Regions from separate parts of the Nocardia rhizosphaerae genome, predicted to be linked through region 2. Evidence: riboswitches for the same ligand, from Rfam matches in the RefSeq annotation. Region 2 holds a riboswitch; the other holds the start of a gene.

Region 1 (3,396 bases), 630 kb from region 2:
GGTGTTGTCCGCGCTCGCGACGACATGTGAGTCACCGGTGAGCGCGTGCTCGACCAGCACCACATTGTCGAGGGTGGGGGAGAGCTCACCCCAGCGCTGCACCGCGAGCCGCACATCGGGGACGACGGCGCCGTTCTCCACGGTCACGTCCCCGATGGCGACCACGCCGAGTCGCCCGTCCGGCGGTGGCAGCGTGGCCACGCCGGTCGCGGGACGGGTGATCGGCGATTCGGTGCTCACAGTCACGTCGTCGCCGCCGCGAATCCGGCGCGTAGATCGGCCAGGATGTCGTCGATTCCCTCGATACCCACCGCGAGCCGCACCAGCCCCGGCGTGACACCGGCGGCCAGCTGCTCCTCCGGCGTCAACTGCGAGTGCGTGGTTGACGCCGGGTGAATCACGAGAGAACGCACATCACCGATGTTAGCGACATGGCTGTGCAGGCTGAGCGCGTCCACGAACTTCTTGCCCGCATCGACACCGCCGGCCAGCTCGAACGCCACGATCGCGCCCGCACCCTTGGGGGCGAGCTGCTTGGCCCGCGCGTACCAGGGCGAGGACGCCAGCCCGGCGTAGTGCACGGCTGTGACGCCCGGCTGTTCGCTGACGAACTTCGCCACCGCCTCGGCGTTGGCCACGTGCCGCTCCACCCGCAGGCTCAGCGTCTCGATGCCCTGCGCGATGAGGAAGGCGTTGAACGGCGACACCGCGGCACCGAGGTCGCGCAGCAGCTGCACGCGGGCCTTCAGCGCGAAGGCGGGCGCGCCGAGATCGGCGAACACCGCGCCGTGATAGCTGGGGTCGGGCTCGGTGAAGCCGGGGAACCTGGCCGCGCCGTCGGTGTCGCGCACGGTCCAGTCGAAGGTGCCGCCGTCGACGAGCGCGCCCGCCACCGCGGCGCCGTGGCCGCCGAGGTACTTCGTCGCCGAGTGCACCACGATGTCGGCGCCGTGGCGCAACGGCTGGATCAGGTACGGAGTGGCGACGGTGTTGTCGACGATCAGCGGGATGCCCGCCGCGTGCGCCACCTCGGCGATGCCGGGGATGTCGAGCACGGCGCTGCTCGGATTGGCGATGGTCTCACCGAAGAAGGCCTTGGTGTTGGGCCGGATCGCGGCCCGCCACTGCGCGAGATCGTCGGGATCCTCGACGAAGGTCACCTCGATGCCGAGCTTGCCCAGCGTGTAACGGAACAGGTTGTAGGTGCCGCCGTAGAGGTGCGGGCTCGACACGAGGTGGTCGCCCGCACCGGCCAGGTTCAGGATCGCGAAGGTCTCGGCGGCCTGGCCGGAGGCGAGCAGCAGCGCCGCGACGCCGCCCTCGAGCGCGGCGATACGCTGCTCGACCGCGTCCTGGGTCGGGTTCATGATCCGGGTGTAGATGTTGCCCGGCTCGGCGAGCCCGAACAGCGCGGCGGCGTGCTCGGTGTCGCGGAAGGTGTACGAGGTGGTCTGGTAGATCGGCAGCGCCCGCGCGTTGGTGCTCGCGTCGGGGGCCTGGCCCGCGTGGATCTGCTTGGTCTCGAAGGACCAGTTCTCGGGCAGCGTGGACTCGGTCATGAACGTTTCTCCATGGGTTGTTCGCCGGTGTGCGTCAGATGGGTCGGATCGACGGACAACAACACATAGGGGACCTCCTGCGATGCGCGCTTGCTCTCGACCTTCGAGAGCCCGGTCATCACCCGGAGCACCCCACCGCAGCTGGAGGGTTGCCGACCAGCGAGCCGGGGCTTGGCGCTGGTACTCATGACCTCGGCGACATCCTAACCGGATGGTGCGCCCATGCGGAAACTTCTCCCCGAAACGTCGCCTTGATCACTTTCGCCGGCGCGATCCCGGATCGGCGGGGCCGCGTGGTCTCGGTTACTCCTGGGTAGCCGAGTGGGGTGTCGGCGGGCCGGGGCGGCGGGGTAGGTTCGTCAAGTCCCGCACAGCGGGCCCTCCCGTCGCGGTGAGGGTGGGGGCAGCAGTACGCTCGTCTTGTTTGCACCACACGTCCCGCAGACAACGCGGGGCATATACGTTGTCTGTTGGAACAGCTGGGGTCCGCTCACAAGCGTGTTCGCCTGGCCGTGCAATGAGGGCACCATCCTAGGAGGACACGAAGATCCATGTCCAAGATCAAGGTTGAAGGTACCGTCGTAGAACTCGACGGCGACGAGATGACCCGGATCATCTGGCAGTTCATCAAGGACAAGCTGATCCACCCGTATCTCGACGTGAACCTCGAGTACTACGACCTCGGCATCGAGTACCGCGACAAGACAGACGACCAGGTCACCGTCGACGCGGCGAACGCCATCAAGAAGTACGGCGTCGGCGTCAAGTGCGCCACCATCACCCCGGACGAGGCGCGGGTGAAGGAATTCGGCCTCAAGAAGATGTGGCGCTCGCCCAACGGCACCATCCGTAACATCCTGGGTGGCACCATTTTCCGCGCGCCGATCATCATCTCGAACGTGCCCCGCCTGGTTCCGGGCTGGACCAAGCCGATCATCATCGGCCGCCACGCCTTCGGCGATCAGTACCGCGCCACCGACTTCAAGGTCTACGAGGCCGGCACCGTCACACTGACCTTCACCCCGGAGGACGGCAGCGAGCCGATCGTGCACGAGGTCGTGAAGATGCCCGAAGACGGCGGCGTCGTCATGGGTATGTACAACTTCAAGAAGTCGATCGAAGACTTCGCGCGCGCCTCGCTCAACTACGGGCTGCAGCAGAACTACCCGGTCTACATGTCGACGAAGAACACCATCCTGAAGGCCTACGACGGCATGTTCAAGGACACCTTCCAGGAGATCTTCGACACCGAGTTCAAGAGCCAGTTCGAGGCGGCGGGCCTGACCTACGAGCACCGCCTGATCGACGACATGGTCGCCTCCTCGATGAAGTGGGAGGGCGGCTACGTCTGGGCGTGCAAGAACTACGACGGCGACGTGCAGTCCGACACCGTGGCACAGGGCTTCGGCTCGCTCGGTCTGATGACCTCGGTACTGCTCACCCCGGACGGTCGCACCTGTGAGGCCGAGGCCGCGCACGGCACCGTCACCCGGCACTACCGCCAGCACCAGCAGGGCAAGCCGACCTCGACCAACCCGATCGCGTCGATCTTCGCCTGGACCCGTGGGCTCGAGCACCGCGGCAAGCTGGACAACACCCCCGAGGTGATCGGCTTCGCGCAGGCGCTCGAGGACGTCGTCATCAAGACCGTCGAGGGCGGCCAGATGACCAAGGATCTGGCGCTGCTCGTCGGCGGCGATCAGGGCTACCTGAGCACCGAGGAGTTCCTCGGCGCGCTCGACGTCAACCTGGCGCGTGCGCTGAAGAGCTGACAACTCGACCCGCCGATCGGTTCGGTCGACGTGCGATCCACGTCGACCCGACCATCGAGTCAGGG
Region 2 (3,396 bases):
AGGCCGCCGCGTTGCGGTGGGTGACGGCGACACCCTTCGGGGTGCCGGTCGAGCCGGAGGTGAAGATGATCCAGGCGTCGTCGGCGGGGGTGGGCAGGGTGTTCCAGTCCGAGGCGGGCGAGCGGCCCGCGGCGGCGGTCGCCGACTCGATCCCGTCGGCGGTGGCCAGCGCGCTCACCCTGGCCTCGCCGAAGACCAATCGGGCGCGTTCGGCCGGGTCGTCGGCGTCGACGGGCACATAGGCGGCGCCGCAGTAGAGGACGGCCAGGATCGTCACGTACAGCGCGGCGCTGCCGGAGGGCATCCGCACGCCGACCCGGTCGCCGGGGCGAACGCCCGCTGCGGTCAGCTCGGTCATCCTGGCCTCGATCGCGGTGATCAGCTCCAGGTAGGTGAGCACGACCGTGCCGTCGTCGATGGCGGGCGCGTCGGGGTGGGCGAGGGCGGTGCTGGTCAGGATGTCGACCAGGGTGCGCGCAGGCGCGGCCAGGTCGGCGCGCAGCAGCGGGTTGCGTAACCGGCTCGCCGGGTCCTCAGTGCGTGGCTCGAGCATCGTGCTCAGTCCACCTCTCATCGGTCGACCCCCATCGGTCTCGTCAGTTTTTTCACGGTTGGGTTACCGGAGGGCAAACGGGATGGTCACCGGATGCCAACGGTACTCGGGAGTTGCGCGGCCGGACGGCAGCGCGGGCGTGCCGCCCGGCGGTGTTCACGCGGGTGGTTCACCGAGTGCGGTGAGGGTGAGCCGGTGCAGCTGGCGCTGTTCGTCGGCGTCGAGGCGGTCGAGCACCCGCGCGGTGGCCTCGCTGATCAAACGGTCGGTGCGCTTGCATTGTTTGCGCCCGGCATCGGTGATCCGCAGCCGGTATTTGCGGCGATCCTTGCCGTCGCGCGTGCGTTCGACCAGGCCGGCGCGTTCCAGCGCGTCGATCAGCCGAACCACTTCGCTGCGGTCGATACCGAGCGCGTCCCCGACCTTCTTCTGGGTGAGATCGGCGTTCTCGGCGATGAAGGTGAGCACCCAGTGATCGCGCAGTGGGGCGTCGATCTCGGCGTGCAGTGCCTTGGTGAGCCGTCCGAGCGCGTACACCGGGTAGCGCGGCAGGCCGCGCGCGGAGTTCGGGTTCGTGGACATGGCGGCCACTCTAACAAATAGTGGGGGAACTCAATCATTTGGGTCGTCCACGGTGGGGTAGCTCGATCGTTGAAACATATGCTGATCAGGGGCAACCTGCGGGCAAGCGACGTCTCGGATCGGCGCGCCGGGCTGATGGTGTTGCGCGCGCACGGATTTCGGCCGCTCGGCAGATATCGGTGCGTCGGCGCCGATCCGGCGCGCCGGTCGGGTGGTTGACAGCGTCGCCGCTCGTCTGCCACTCTCGTCGGCAGGTCACGAGTACCAGCGTCAAGCCCCGGCTAGCTGGTCGGCAACCCTCCTCCGCGGTGGGGTGCTCCGGGTGACGACCTGGCCGCCGTCCGCAGTGGGCGCGGCAAGCGCGGACTCGCTGTTTTTCGGAATCGAGTCCATGAGCCGACGGGATTTCGTGATGACCGCAGTAATCGACCCCACCTGCGCCCTGGCCACCGTGTCCGGCGCCGACCTGCTCGTTCCGCTCGTGCAGGGCGGTTCCAGTGGTTACGCCAACTTCGACCTCGCGGCGAGCGCACCCGCGTTGACGCAGGTCACCGACCGTATTTCGCAACTGCTGCCCTACTACGCGAGCGTGCATCGCGGCGCGGGCTATGCCTCGCGGATCTCCACCGAGTGCTATGAGGCCTCGCGCGGCGCCGTCGCCCGGTTCCTCGACGCGGGCGACGACCAGGTGGTCGTGTTCACCCGCAACACCACCGACGCGCTGAACCTGCTGGCCGGGTGCGTGCCGGGGGAGACGGTGGTGCTCGATATCGAGCACCACGCGAACTTCCTGCCGTGGACCGCGCGCGGGCGCAGGGTGGTGCGGGCCGCCGGCACCGTCGAGGAGACGATTCGCGCGGTGATCGGCGAACTATGCAGTAAGCCAACGGCTTTGCTCGCGGTGACCGGTGCGTCCAACGTCACCGGGGAGGTGCTGCCGCTGGCGCGGTTGGCCACCATCGCCCACCAGTGCGGTGCGCGGATCCTGGTCGACGCGGCCCAGCTGGCGCCGCATCGCCGGATCTCGCTGCGCGAGAGCGGCATCGACTACCTGGCGTTCTCCGGGCACAAGCTGTACGCGCCGTTCGGGGCCGGGGTGCTGGTCGGCAGGCGGGACTGGCTCGACGCGGCCGAGCCGTATCTGGCCGGCGGTGGCGCTGTGCGCGAAGTCGGGACCGCGCGGGTGGACTGGGCCGCGGCACCGCAGCGACACGAGGCGGGCTCGCCGAACGTGCTCGGCGCCGCCGCCATCGCCGCCGCCTGCGACGCGCTCGCCGCCATCGACGCCACCGAACTCGTCGCGCACGAACGTTTCCTGGCCGACCGGCTGCGCGACGGTCTCGCGGCCGTCCCCGGCGTCGACCTGGTCCGCATCTGGTCCGACAGCCCGGACACGGTCGGCATCGTCTGCTTCACCGTCGCCGGGTACGCCCCCGGCCAGGTGGCCGCCTACCTTTCCGCCGAACACGCCATCGGCGTCCGCGACGGCCGCTTCTGCGCCCACCCCCTGTTGTCGCGCCTCGGCCTCGACGCCGCCCTGCGCGCCAGCATCGGTCTCGGCACCACCGTCGCCGACGTGGATCGCCTCGTCACCGCCATCGCCACCCTCGTCGACCACGGCCCCACCTGGACCTACGCCGCCACCGACGGCCACTGGAACCCGGTCCCGGAAACCCGCCCCCTCACCCCCGACTCCCGCGCGGGCGCGGCCCCCTGCCTCCTCGGCTGAGCCGTTCGCCGACGCGGCCACCCACCGGCCGCGTCGGCCATGAGCAATGGGTAACAGCCCCTCGGCAGGTCCCGATGAACGGCCCAAGGAACGCTCGAACCCGAGGGGATTCAGTGACTCGACCGATTCAGCCGCCCGATCCGTGGGCCCGTCCGCCCAGGCCACAGGACAAGAAGCGTCGCTGGCCGTTGATCGCCGGAGTCGGCGTCGCCGGATTCCTAGGGCTGGCTGCGATCGGCAATCTCGCCGACGACGGATCGTCGCCCGCGGCCGCGGTCACATCGACCGCGCAGACCACCGAGTCGCCGACTCCTGTCAGCACTTCCGCGGCTACTTCGGCCGTGGCGCCCGGCATCGCGACGATCGTGCCGACCACAACCGTCGAGCCGCCGGTGACCACCGCCGCGCCGACAACCACCGCCCAGGTCACACCGCCGGTTATCGTTCCCGGTCCGGCCGCTTCGGTGCCGCCGCCTCGAGCGCCAGGCGTCGCGGCCGTCCCCGAACCGGAAGCGCCTGTCGCGCCGAGCGC

Evidence for each region. A riboswitch is a leader RNA that binds a small molecule or an ion and turns the genes downstream of it on or off. The one in region 2 is predicted to bind S-adenosylmethionine.
Region 1: linked by a shared signal. The riboswitch ahead of ACFOW8_RS07950 (bifunctional o-acetylhomoserine/o-acetylserine sulfhydrylase) and the one ahead of ACFOW8_RS05140 (aminotransferase class V-fold PLP-dependent enzyme) in region 2 are both predicted to bind S-adenosylmethionine.

The regions. Positions count from the first base shown of each region.
Region 1 covers NZ_JBHSBA010000003.1:1,394,582-1,397,977, forward strand. The annotation lists gene metX (homoserine O-acetyltransferase MetX) at 1-246, opposite strand, end outside; gene ACFOW8_RS07950 (bifunctional o-acetylhomoserine/o-acetylserine sulfhydrylase) at 243-1,559, opposite strand; SAM riboswitch class IV at 1,641-1,751, opposite strand; gene ACFOW8_RS07955 (NADP-dependent isocitrate dehydrogenase) at 2,111-3,331, shown strand.
Region 2 covers NZ_JBHSBA010000003.1:767,206-770,601, forward strand. The annotation lists gene ACFOW8_RS05130 (Pls/PosA family non-ribosomal peptide synthetase) at 1-553, opposite strand, end outside; gene ACFOW8_RS05135 (MarR family winged helix-turn-helix transcriptional regulator) at 710-1,135, opposite strand; SAM riboswitch class IV at 1,389-1,503, shown strand; gene ACFOW8_RS05140 (aminotransferase class V-fold PLP-dependent enzyme) at 1,548-2,864, shown strand; gene ACFOW8_RS05145 (excalibur calcium-binding domain-containing protein) at 2,978-3,396, shown strand, end outside.